DNA from 2 places in the Terribacillus sp. DMT04 genome. Region 2 is predicted to be linked to the other one. Evidence: predicted binding sites of a transcription regulator. Region 2 holds the regulator's gene; the other holds the start of a gene.
The links. Region 2 encodes CtsR, which represses protease genes until heat stress. Its sites were predicted from a motif close to ATGGTCAATAAAGGTCAAACA; they were not measured.

Region 1 (6,247 bases), 1.1 Mb from region 2:
AATGAAAACAAAACTGAATAAAATCTTTTTCTCTCTTCTGTCACTAGTTTTAATATTAGGGTTTGTTGGCCCTACATATGCTTCAGCGAATGAAAACAATAACGTTAATGATTCAAACACATCAGATAATCCCTCAACCACTATTATTGAAGATGCACCAGACTCAGAAACCGAAGAAGTAAGTGAAGAAGATTTCCAAAATGGAGAAATTCTAGAAGACGATAATTCCTCTCTCGAAGGATTAGAAGACGTACCAGCTACGGACGATTCTTTTTCAGCACAATGGGCTTTCTTAATTCCCCCAGCTATCGCTATTGTTAGTAGAGTCGGTGGTAAACTAGTTGTAAAACAATATTTAAAGAAATCTACGAAAAATATAACCATTAGAAATGGACATCTAGCAGGCAAAACTCATTCTTCAGGTATTAAATTTGATAGTAAGGGATTCCCTAAATTCCCTTCTAAATTTAATACAACCCTGCCAACAAGTTTGATTAAATCAAGTAATTCCTCTCAATTTAGAGCTGCTAATGCTGCACTAAAGAAGCAAATTGGCAAGGACAGTGTTAAGAAGAAATTCTCCATGCGTCAGGTTAATGACATAAAAAACGGTTTAACTCCTAGAGGCATGACTTGGCATCATCACCAAAATACTGGCAAACTTCAGCTAGTTGACACAGCTAAGCACAAAGCAACTGGCCATACGGGCGGTAAATCAATCTGGGGATCTCTATAACATCTAATACTAAAAACTAAAACGAACTGAATTCGGCCTAATAAGGTGCATTCAGTTCGTTTTTTTATATGATTCCAATCGCAGTAGCAATTCTAAAAAGTGCTACTCTCTTCTTCTGATAATACTTCCACTTCTTAATCCCTAAGTCCATGTATTTATTGAGATCATTGATTTCCTAAGAGCTTAAGTATTTCTGATTGATTATCTGTCTCTCAATAAAATCAAGTGATCCATCCAGTGCACGTTCTATCTGCCGTACTTTAATCTCATTCACCCGGTTGTTCTGGAGAAGAGAGGGAAACCGATCACACCCTCTTTCTCCCTTTCACGTTAGTTTTATCTGTATTTTTAAGGCTCGGTAATCCTTCAGCTCTTTAATAACAAGTTCCAATACCTTCTTTTCATTTATCTCAGGTAGCAGTGTCAATTGTTCTGCGTTCACTTAAATCTCCCCCTTACAAACATCTGACAAAAAATGAAAGCACGACAATTCCAATAATGGCCGTGACACAAAATCGTTGCAAATGGCCATACCAGAGCAGGATTATTATTTCTTTCCGCTATACTCCACCAGCCATGATTAAAGCTAAAAACATAAGAAAGATAATGATTGCAATTGTCATTTTTAAAACTCCTCAATAAAAAAGAGCACCAAACAGCAGCGCTCAGTGCGCTTTCTGTTCAGTGTCCTCGATTTTCGACTAGGCTATATTAATCTGCAGTAATTGTATACTTTGGCTTGCCTACTTTATAGTTCTGGTAAGGTATCTCTATTCTACCGTATTTCGGGAGAGGATACTCTACAATTTCCCGTCAGTTACAATATAAATTTCCCCCGGCTCATCTACGCTAATAGTGCCTGATCTTGTTTGCATGTCTACTTCCCTTGGCGTTTCACTATTTCCACTCTGTAGCCCCCTATATAGCTATTTGGCGGACAATAGAAAATTCAGGTGTAAAGTGGATATCCTTTCATTCAATACGATATACTCATGTAACTCTTTTATTATAGATGGGAGTTCACCCTAAGGTTGTGCATTCCAGGTATGCAATCAGCAGCTGCTGATATGTTGAGTCAGCTTTTCAATAAAAGAAGGGATTAAATTTATTTCCGAACACGAAGGTTTGCAATATGTTGCAAGCGCTTATAAACAAAAAAATAGCAAGAACGGCAAACTGCCATCCTTGCTATCTCTTTATTTATTAGCGCGCTCGGAGGGATTCGAACCCCCGGCAGACGTGGTACCGGAAACCACCGCTCTATCCGACTGAGCTACGAGCGCATATGTATTTAATGTGACAACGATTATTATATCGTTAATCGCCTTTTCACGCAAGTCTTTTCATAGAAAAGACCCGCTAATGCGGGTCCTGTATTATTACTTCGGATACACATACTGCGGTGCTGGCTGCAGTTCCTGCGGGCCGCCGTGTGCTTTTGGTTTAGATTCGTATTTGAATTCACCGCCATCAGGAGCTTGTCCTGATGCCCAGCTTCCTTCTTTGGATTCTTCGCCTTCTGAAAAGTTGATTAAGCTATGGGAGAAGCCATCTGCTTCCAACTCTTTCGGGAAGGAGCCTGGAACAACGATGCCGTTTTTCTCTTCCAATTCACGTGCAGCAGCAATCCATTGGTTTTGGTGCATGGAATCACGTGCTAATAGGAAGGATAGCATATCGCGCACACCTTTATCTTCTGTCATTTCATATAGGCGCGCCACTTGCAGGCGTCCTTGGGATTCTGCATTAATATTTGCACGCATATCTGCGAGTAAGTTGCCGCTTGCAATAATATAACCCGCGTTCCAAGGTACTCCGTTACTATCTGCAGGACGAGGTCCCAAACCGGCAACGATGGCATGCTGTGGATTCATACCGCCCAGAATAGAGGCAATCACGGGGTCTTTCGCAGCTTCTTCTTGTTCTTTCACTGGTGCTCCATCCAGAAGACGGGCAATCATCGTAGCAATCATTTCAACGTGGCCAATCTCTTCAGCCGCTGTATCCATAATTAAATCTTTATATTTTTCTTCGCCGCGCGTACTCCAGCCTTGGAATAAGTATTGCATGGCAACAGTAATCTCACCATACTGTCCGCCAAGGATTTCCTGCATCTTCTTCGCGAAAAGTGCATCTGGTTGGTCTGGTTTCGAGTTGTATTGCAGTACTTTTTGATGACTAAACATGTTATTCCTCCTAGTGTAATCATTGGTATGCTACTTGCTTTCCACCTGTCGCACCAAGTTAAACCAACATATCCATCAATTAATACTTACAAAATATAATGCGCTTGGCAGGAGAATGCCGATGAAAAGTCAAACTTACAAAAGACAGTAAAACAAGCGTTTACAAGCCTCGAATCAAGGGAAGCATGGAATAGGCGAAAGAAAGTTAGTGTTTTGTTTGACCTTTATTGACCTTTTAGGTAAGATAAGGTTAGTCATTACTTAGAATAATGAGCTCATATCCAAAGGAGGATCTATCATGAATCTAATCCCTACAGTTATTGAACAAACAAACCGTGGCGAGCGTGCTTACGACATCTACTCTCGTTTACTGAAAGACCGGATCATTATGCTAGGCAGCGCAATCGACGATAATGTTGCTAACAGCATCGTATCTCAGCTGTTATTCTTAGCAGCAGAAGATCCAGAAAAAGATATATCCCTATACATCAACTCACCAGGCGGATCCATCACTGCAGGTATGGCTATTTATGATACAATGCAGTTCATCCAGCCAAAAGTATCCACTATCTGCATCGGCATGGCTGCATCTATGGGTGCATTCTTGTTAACTGCTGGTGAAAAAGGCATGCGTTATGCGCTTCCTAACAGTGAAGTAATGATTCACCAGCCATTAGGTGGTACACAAGGTCAAGCGAGTGATATCGAAATCCATGCTCGCCGTATCATCGAAATGAGAAAGAAACTGAACGAAATCATGGCAGAACGCAGCGGCCAGCCGCTTGAAGTAGTTGAGCGCGATACAGATCGTGATAACTTCCTTACTGCTGAGCAAGCTGTTAATTACGGTTTGATTGATAAAGTAATGGAAAAGAAACCTTCATAAAAACATAAAAATAGCCCTCCAGCTGTATAAGCTGGAGGGCTATTTTTTATCTTTCGTGAATAACAAGTGTATCTGCAAAATAGTCATGTACACCTTGCTTTTTCGGGGTAAAAGCTACTACGATATAAACAATGAACATCCAAAAAAAGATGCGATGGATGAATCGACCGACAACTTCACGGATTAATGCATCCAGCCAGGACAGCTGCTGACCATCTGTACGGATGACACGAATTCCAAAAATCATTTTGCCTAATGTCTGTCCTCGCCATTTCGTCATAAATAAAAAGTAGGCGAAAAAGACAAGTCCGCTAAGCAACCCGCTTATACTCCAGAACCAAAGTGTTGCTTCCTGGAAGGATTCAATCATGGTAAAGGGCTTAACGAGCAAGCCAGTTAGACCGAATACAACGAGAAGGTCTGCCAAGTATGCCCAGAAACGCATCCAGAAGCCTGCATAGCGCTGATTGTCTGCTGGAGCATCTTGTACTGCTGTTCCGTGCACGCTATGCTCCTCTTCTCCTCTGTCTTCATATATCCATTCCTGTTGTTCCTCGGTTTGGCTGGCAGTTGAATCAAGAGGCGTTCGTTCATCTGGATGCACATTTTTATCTTTATCCATATACATAACGCCTCCTATTCTGCGTAAAGATACATAGCTTCAGGTGAATTCGATTTGCCCATCAGTTCCTTGATGCCGAGCAAATCTGCGTCAGAAACAAACAATCCTTCAGCGGCTGTCGCCCAGAAAGAGCCCATACCGAAGCCATCTCCTGTATATTCGAAGACTTCTGCACCCTTAAGTCCTTGTTCTTCTTTCATCATTGCAATCGTATCTTCTAGATCTCCTAAATCATCTACTAACCCATTATCCAATGCTTGTTTACCGGAGTATACACGTCCATCACCTAGTTCACGTACTTTAGATTCAGACATGCCGCGTCCATCGACAATAACCTGTACGAAATCAGCATACATATCATCGATGATTGATTGAAGAATTGCTCTTTCTTCATCAGTCATATCTCTTGTTGCAGACATTATATCTTTATGTTCTGCACTCTTGATTACTTCTTGTTTGATACCAATCTTATCTGCGAGTTCTGCATAATTGACTGTCGACATGATAACCCCAATAGAACCAGTAAGTGTTGCTGGGTGCGCTACAATCTTATTAGCGCTGGCAGCTAAATAATAGCCCCCAGATGCAGCTGTGTTGGCCATACTGATATATACTGGTTTGCCATATTCTTCTTGAATTTCGACGACTTTGTCATGAATCTCAGCACTCTCCACGACACCGCCTCCTGGGCTGTTCACTTCAATAATGACACCGCCAACTGTGTCATCCTGTCCGGCCGCTTCCAATCTTTCTAGAAACGTATTGTGATTGTATGTAGCACTGCCTAATAGAGATGATTCTTCTCCTGTATCTTGGATCGTGCCTTCGACATGCAATACGGCGATCCGTTTCATCATATCTCCATCTTCTATTATCTCTTCATTCATAAAGGAGGTTCCGGCTGCAGAATCAAATGCTTCTGTAAAGTTGCTGTTTATTACGGAGAACAAAGTTTGGAATCCTACAGAAACAAGAACCAAGAAGCCTGCAATACCGATTGCCACCCAACGTTTTGCGTTCAAATTATAATCTCCCTTCTATCCTGTAAAAATGGTACACTACAAGCCTACACTAGGATAGCATCTCTTACCACAAATTAGCAAAAAAAGTCCTGAATTATCCAGGACTTTTTGCTAAGATCAGCTAGCTGCTGAGGGAGCTGTAATAAATGCGGTAAGTTCTTTCATAGCTTGCACTTCATCTGCTCCGTCAATCTTCAAGGTAATCAATTCATCCTGGGCAATTGCCAGGCTCATTAACCCCATGATGCTCTTTGCATTGACCGATTTGTTCTCTTTTTCTAAAAAAATTGAAGCGTGAAAACGATTTGCTTGCTGCACAAAGCTCGCTGCAGGCCTGGCCTGCAAACCAGTATCCAGGGTTACGCGTAACGTTTTTTGAATCACATGTGGATCCTCCCATTCTTCAAGTAAGCGCTACCAAATACACCGAAAAAGAAAACACCCTTTTGAGTGTCTTCTAAGTATACCACAAGCTACATACGCTTCATACCTGCTTATGCCTTTTTAACAGATGTCCCATTTCGCAATCTGTCAGCGAATTCATCAATCTTACGCAGGCGGTGGTTGATTCCTGACTTACTAATCTTTCCGGTCGAAACAAGCTCTCCAAGCTCTTTTAAGGAAACGTCTTGATGCTGGACCCGAAGTTCAGCTATTTCCTGCAATTTGTCAGGCAGTGCTTCAATCCCGACCGTATTTTTGATTAAGTTAATATTCTCTACCTGACGGAAAGCAGCGCCGATTGTCTTATTCAGGTTGGCTGTTTCACAGTTTACAAGCCGATTAACCGAGTTG
Region 2 (6,247 bases):
GCGGCCGATAACCGGATCGATATTGCCTTCTTTTGCAATTGCAGTAAGGTCTCGTGCCAAAGAATCAAGTGTAGGCGTATTCGCTCTTGCAGACTGACCACCGCGCTGCTTGCCAGCAGATGATTCATTACTTCCTAAGAGCTGCAACACTTGCTGACGGGCTTTATTCAAGCTGACACCTAGGTTATTCAATACACGAGCCGCAACACCTTCACCCTCACGAATCAAACCGAGAAGGATATGTTCTGTTCCGACATAGGAATGTCCTAGTTTTCTAGCCTCATCTAAGGAAAGTTCAATTACCTTCTTTGCCCGCGGCGTGTAGTAAGGTGTACCCGTAATCTTCTGGCCGCGGCCGATTAGCTGCTCCACCTCTTCTTGAATACGCTCTGTTTCTAATCCTAAAGTAGACAGTGCCTTAGCAGCGATTCCTTCTCCTTCGCTTACTAGCCCTAATAAGATGTGCTCTGTCCCGATATTGTTATGTCCTAGGCGCACTGCTTCTTCTTGTGCCAGCGCAAGGACTTTCTGTGCTCTTTCAGTGAAGCGTCCAAACATCATAGGAAATTTCCTCCTTGGTCACTCAGTTATTTTCTAAGTGCATCCTTTCCCTAATAAGGGATGCACGTAATACATCTCTTTCTCTGCCAGATAAGCTTCTCTTCGCATAACGCTGCAGGAAGCCTGGCTGAATCAAAACCATTAATTCATTAAGTATAGATTGCGGCATATCTTCTATATACCCAAGATCGATACCTAATCTAACATCCGATAAACACGTTGCAGCTTCCTTCGATTCAATAATCCGGCTGTACTGCAATGTACCATAGGAACGAAAGATACGATCCTCCAGCTGAATGCTCAGTTCCTCCGTTAATGTCTCGCGTGCCTGCCGCTCTTGTTCAATCAGCTGACTAACTACGCTCTCCAAATCTTCTACAATATCTTGTTCTGATTTGCCTAGCGTAATTTGGTTAGAAATCTGATAGATATTGCCTTGTGCTTCGCTTCCTTCCCCATAGATACCGCGAACAACTAAACCAAGCTGGTTAATAGCTGGGGTCAAGCGGTTCATTTGGTGCGTCATCGTAAGAGCAGGCAGGTGCATCATAACCGAAGCTCTAAGGCCCGTGCCAACATTTGTTGGACAGGTAGTCAGGTAACCTCTTTCTTCATCGAAAGCATAGGTTATTTTCTGCTCAAGCCAATCATCAACTTCAAATGCTTTATTCAATGCTTTTTGCAGTTGAAAGCCTGGCAAGTACAGCTGAATACGCAGATGGTCTTCCTCATTTACCATAATAGAGACTTGTTCGCTCTCAGAAAGCAAAACTCCTGCCTCTTCCGCATGTTCTGCTAAATGCGGACTAATCAGATGCTTTTCGACAAGTACTTTCTTTTCTATCGGAGAGAGATCTGCTATACGAATGAACTGCAGTGATCCCTGATGGTCAAAAGCAGTATCTTGATAATTCTCCTGAAAGAACTCGAGTACGTCATCTAACTCCTCTGCTTTGGCGATGAGCGGAAAGGAACGATTCTCGAAATTACGAGCAAGACGGATTCGGCTGCTCATGACAATATCGCAGTCAGGTCCATTTTCTTTCATCCACGGACTAATTGCATCACTCATAAAATTCTCAAGCGACATCAGCTTTCCTCCTCTTCTTGCTGTTCCAGAAGGCGGATTTTATCGCGGATTTCTGCTGCCTTCTCAAATTCTTCCGCCTGAATGTATTCCTGCATGGATTCCCGGTAAGCTGCAATCTTGCGTTTTTTCTCAATACCGCTTCCCATTCGCTTTGGTATCTTGCCTTCATGCTTTGTGTTTCCGCTGTGTACGCGTCTAAATATCGGATTTAAGTTATCCTCGAAAGTTTCATAGCAGGAAGCACAACCAAATTTCCCTACGCGAGTGAACTCATGATAAGTCAGCCCGCATTTCGGACAAGCAAGAGCTGTTGCCGATTGGGAGAACTGTTTATGATCTTGAATAGTAGAAGGATTCATATGAAATAGGCCGGATAATAGGTTATGCAAAGAATATCCTTCTTGACCATACGATACATATCCATTCTCTTTTGCACATTGTTCGCATACGTGCATCTCCGTTTTCTGACCGTTAATGACATTTGTCAAATGCAAGGTTGCCGGTCTTATATGACATTCTTGGCACTCCATCAAGACGTCCTCCTTATCTGACTAATACTTGATAGCAGTCAGCATTGATACCAAGATACGAGACCTGACCTCATCGCGAAGCGGTAACGGAAAGGCTAATGTATCCCGGCTTGTTGCTCGTAACATAATCTTCGCTTCTCGCTCTGTCAGAATTTTCTCTTCTGCTAGCCTTTCAATCACACTGTTGGCCGTTTGCTGTGCTACGCGTGGTTGGACCATAGCAATTACTTCGTCTATCAAACTTGCTGCTGTATGGTGTTTTACCCGAATAATACGTATATAACCACCGCCGCCGCGCTTACTTTCAACTAAATAGCCCTTTTCAACAGTGAATCTTGTTTTGATAACATAATTAATTTGGGATGGCACACACTGAAAACGATTAGCTACTTCACTCCGCTTAATCTCCACTTCCTGTTCATCTGCAGATTGCAGAATGTTCTTTAAGTATGCTTCGATTATGTCAGATATGTTGCTCACTCATGCCGCCTCCCTTCTTTTGACTTTGACTATCTTTGACTTTATTATATACGCTTTGCAGAAGGAATGCAAAACTCTTCCTTTCTAGCATAGCCTCGAATAACAGAAAAAAACCCTCAAAAGGGTTTTAACTTTTCGCAGTACTAACTGTGCGGATATTAGGTATGTCTGTTAATTCCTCAAAGAGCTTCATTTCATTTAATGCTTGCCGCGTTTCCAGCCCCACATATAACATTTTACGACCATCATGCTGCTTTTTCATTTTCATATCTGCAAGCGCTAAATGATGGCTTTCCAATACTTCCATAATTGGTGTAACCGTTTCGTCTTTATCTAACTCAATCTCAAGCTGGTATGCTTTCTGTTTTTTATTCGCCAGAAACATCTTTTCAAAGTTATTTAGAAAGATTAAGATCAATAAAATGAGAACAGTTGTAAAGACGGCTTCCATATACATACCGGCCCCAATAACTAACCCCAGTCCAGCTACCGTCCAGACAGATGCTGCTGTTGTGAGCCCCTTAACCGTTGAACCGTTTACAATAATTGTACCTGCACCTAAGAACCCTATCCCGCTAATAACATAGGAAGGTATCCGAGCAGGATCAAATTGTACATAACCATGTTCCTCGCTAAAGGCTGTAAAGCCATATAAGGAAAGAATCATCATGAGGCAGGATCCTACTCCAACCAAGATATGCGTACGCAAACCAGCATGGTGATTTCCCATTCCTCGCTCCATGCCAATTGCACCAGAGAGAAACACTGCTATGATAATTTTCATCATTACTGTTAGTGATTGATCATTAAATAAATGTTCCATTCCCGATTCCCTTCTTTCTCTATGAAGTATATGAAATTTAACTAATAAGTATGAGCATATGTTACAGGAAGTATAGAAGCAACACAAAAAAGCTCCCGATAAGTTAGTCACTAACTCATCGGGAGCTTTTCATCTTGCCTGGCAGCGTCCTACTCTCGCAGGGCGAACCCAACTACCATCGGCGCTGAAGAGCTTAACTGCTGTGTTCGGCATGGGAACAGGTGTGACCTCTTCGCTATTACCACCAGACAATTCAAAGATTCAATTGAATGAACCCTCAAAACTAGATAAGAAACTTCATGCTTTTACATCTCATGCGCTGCCAAGCACCGGAGTGCTTGGTCTTTGGCGTTGACTTACTAACGTCTAGCTGCGTTGAGCTAGATCCAGCTCCAAAGGCCAGAAACTCCAGTATAAGCAATAGCCCTCCAAGGGAAAATTCCCCTTTACGGCCTCTTGCTTATCCTTACGTTTCTAAACGGCCTTTTCCGCTTTTCGTTTTTAGTTAAGTCCTCGATCGATTAGTATTCGTCAGCTGCACGTGTCACCACGCTTCCACCTCGAACCTATCTACCTCATCGTCTCTGAGGGATCTTACTCATTTAAAATGATGGGAAGTCTCATCTTGAGGGGGGCTTCATGCTTAGATGCTTTCAGCACTTATCCCTTCCGCACGTAGCTACCCAGCTATGCTCCTGGCGGAACAACTGGTGCACCAGCGGTGCGTCCATCCCGGTCCTCTCGTACTAAGGACAGCTCCTCTCAAACTTCCAACGCCCACGACGGATAGGGACCGAACTGTCTCACGACGTTCTGAACCCAGCTCGCGTACCGCTTTAATGGGCGAACAGCCCAACCCTTGGGACCGACTACAGCCCCAGGATGCGATGAGCCGACATCGAGGTGCCAAACCTCCCCGTCGATGTGGACTCTTGGGGGAGATAAGCCTGTTATCCCCGGGGTAGCTTTTATCCGTTGAGCGACGGCCCTTCCATACGGCACCGCCGGATCACTAAGCCCGACTTTCGTCCCTGCTCGACTTGTAGGTCTCGCAGTCAAGCTCCCTTCTGCCTTTGCACGCTACGAATGATTTCCAACCATTCTGAGGGAACCTTTGGGCGCCTCCGTTACTCTTTGGGAGGCGACCGCCCCAGTCAAACTGCCCACCTGACACTGTCTCCGAACCGGATAACGGTTCTGGGTTAGAATGTCAATACAGCCAGGGTGGTATCCCACGGATGCCTCCACCGAAGCTAGCGCTCCGGTTTCTAAGGCTCCCACCTATCCTGTACAAGCTGTACCAACATTCCATATCAGGCTACAGTAAAGCTCCACGGGGTCTTTCCGTCCTGTCGCGGGTAATGCGCATCTTCACGCATAGTATAATTTCACCGGGTCTCTCGTTGAGACAGTGCCCAAGTCGTTGCACCTTTCGTGCGGGTCGGAACTTACCCGACAAGGAATTTCGCTACCTTAGGACCGTTATAGTTACGGCCGCCGTTTACTGGGGCTTCGGTTCACAGCTTCGGGACGAAGTCCCTAACCATTCCCCTTAACCTTCCAGCACCGGGCAGGTGTCAGCCCCTATACTTCGCCTTACGGCTTTGCAGAGACCTGTGTTTTTGCTAAACAGTCGCTTGGGCCTTTTCACTGCGGCTTCTCCTAAAAAGAAGCACCCCTTCTCCCGAAGTTACGGGGTCATTTTGCCGAGTTCCTTAACGAGAGTTCTCCCGATCATCTTCGGTTACTCACCGTGCCTACCTGTGTCGGTTTGCGGTACGGGCACCTATTTCCTCACTAGAGGCTTTTCTTGGCAGTGTGAAATCAGGAACTTCGGTACTAAATTTCCCTCCCCATAACCGCCTGGAATATTGTTGAGTGGATTTGCCTGCTCAACTTCCTCACGGCTTGGACGCGCATAACCAGCAGCGCGCTTTCCTTATCCTCCTGCGTCCCCCCATCGTTCAAGCGGATTTAGGTGGTACAGGAATATCAACCTGTTGTCCATCGCCTACGCCTTTCGGCCTCGGCTTAGGCCCCGACTAACCCTGAGCGGACGAGCCTTCCTCAGGAAACCTTGGGCTTTCGATGAAAGAGATTCTCACTCTTTTTTCGCTACTCATACCGGCATTCTCACTTCTAAGCGCTCCAGCCGTCCTCACGATCGACCTTCACCGCCCTTAGAACGCTCTCCTACCACTGACATCGTAGATGTCAATCCGCAGCTTCGGTGGTGTGTTTAGCCCCGGTATATTTTCGGCGCAGCGTCACTCGACCAGTGAGCTATTACGCACTCTTTAAATGATGGCTGCTTCTAAGCCAACATCCTGGTTGTCTAAGCAACGCCACATCCTTTTCCACTTAACACACACTTTGGGACCTTAGCTGGCGGTCTGGGCTGTTTCCCTTTCGACCATGAACCTTATCACCCATGGTCTGACTCCCAAAGTAGATTGATTGGCATTCGGAGTTTGACTGAATTCGGTAACCCGATGAGGGCCCCTAGTCCAATCAGTGCTCTACCTCCAACCATCATCCTTTGAGGCTAGCCCTAAAGCTATTTCGGAGAGAACCAGCTATCTCCGTGTTCGATTGGCATTTCACCCCTACCCACACCTCATCCCCGCACTTTTCAACGTGCGTGGGTTCGGGCCTCCAGTCAGTGTTACCTGACCTTCACCCTGGACATGGGTAGATCACACGGTTTCGGGTCTACGACCACCTACTATATCGCCCTATTCAGACTCGCTTTCGCTGCGGCTC

Region 1: a site for CtsR is predicted at 3,137-3,157, ahead of clpP (ATP-dependent Clp endopeptidase proteolytic subunit ClpP). Genes of this name have one in related genera too.

The regions. Positions count from the first base shown of each region.
Region 1 is NZ_CP077639.1:2,451,536-2,457,782, forward strand. Features, by position in the region: gene KS242_RS12980 (HNH endonuclease) at 2-736, shown strand; tRNA gene KS242_RS12990 (tRNA-Arg) at 1,944-2,019, opposite strand; gene KS242_RS12995 (manganese catalase) at 2,116-2,922, opposite strand; gene clpP (ATP-dependent Clp endopeptidase proteolytic subunit ClpP) at 3,221-3,808, shown strand; gene KS242_RS13005 (RDD family protein) at 3,855-4,430, opposite strand; gene sppA (signal peptide peptidase SppA) at 4,445-5,452, opposite strand; gene KS242_RS13015 (HPr family phosphocarrier protein) at 5,570-5,836, opposite strand; gene whiA (DNA-binding protein WhiA) at 5,947-6,247, opposite strand, start outside.
Region 2 is NZ_CP077639.1:135,785-142,031, reverse strand. Features, by position in the region: gene clpC (ATP-dependent protease ATP-binding subunit ClpC) at 1-561, opposite strand, end outside; gene KS242_RS00745 (protein-arginine kinase McsB) at 584-1,651, opposite strand; gene KS242_RS00740 (protein-arginine kinase activator protein McsA) at 1,651-2,181, opposite strand; gene KS242_RS00735 (CtsR family transcriptional regulator) at 2,203-2,661, opposite strand; gene KS242_RS00730 (MgtC/SapB family protein) at 2,789-3,484, opposite strand; rRNA gene rrf (5S ribosomal RNA) at 3,621-3,733, opposite strand; rRNA gene KS242_RS00720 (23S ribosomal RNA) at 3,986-6,247, opposite strand, start outside.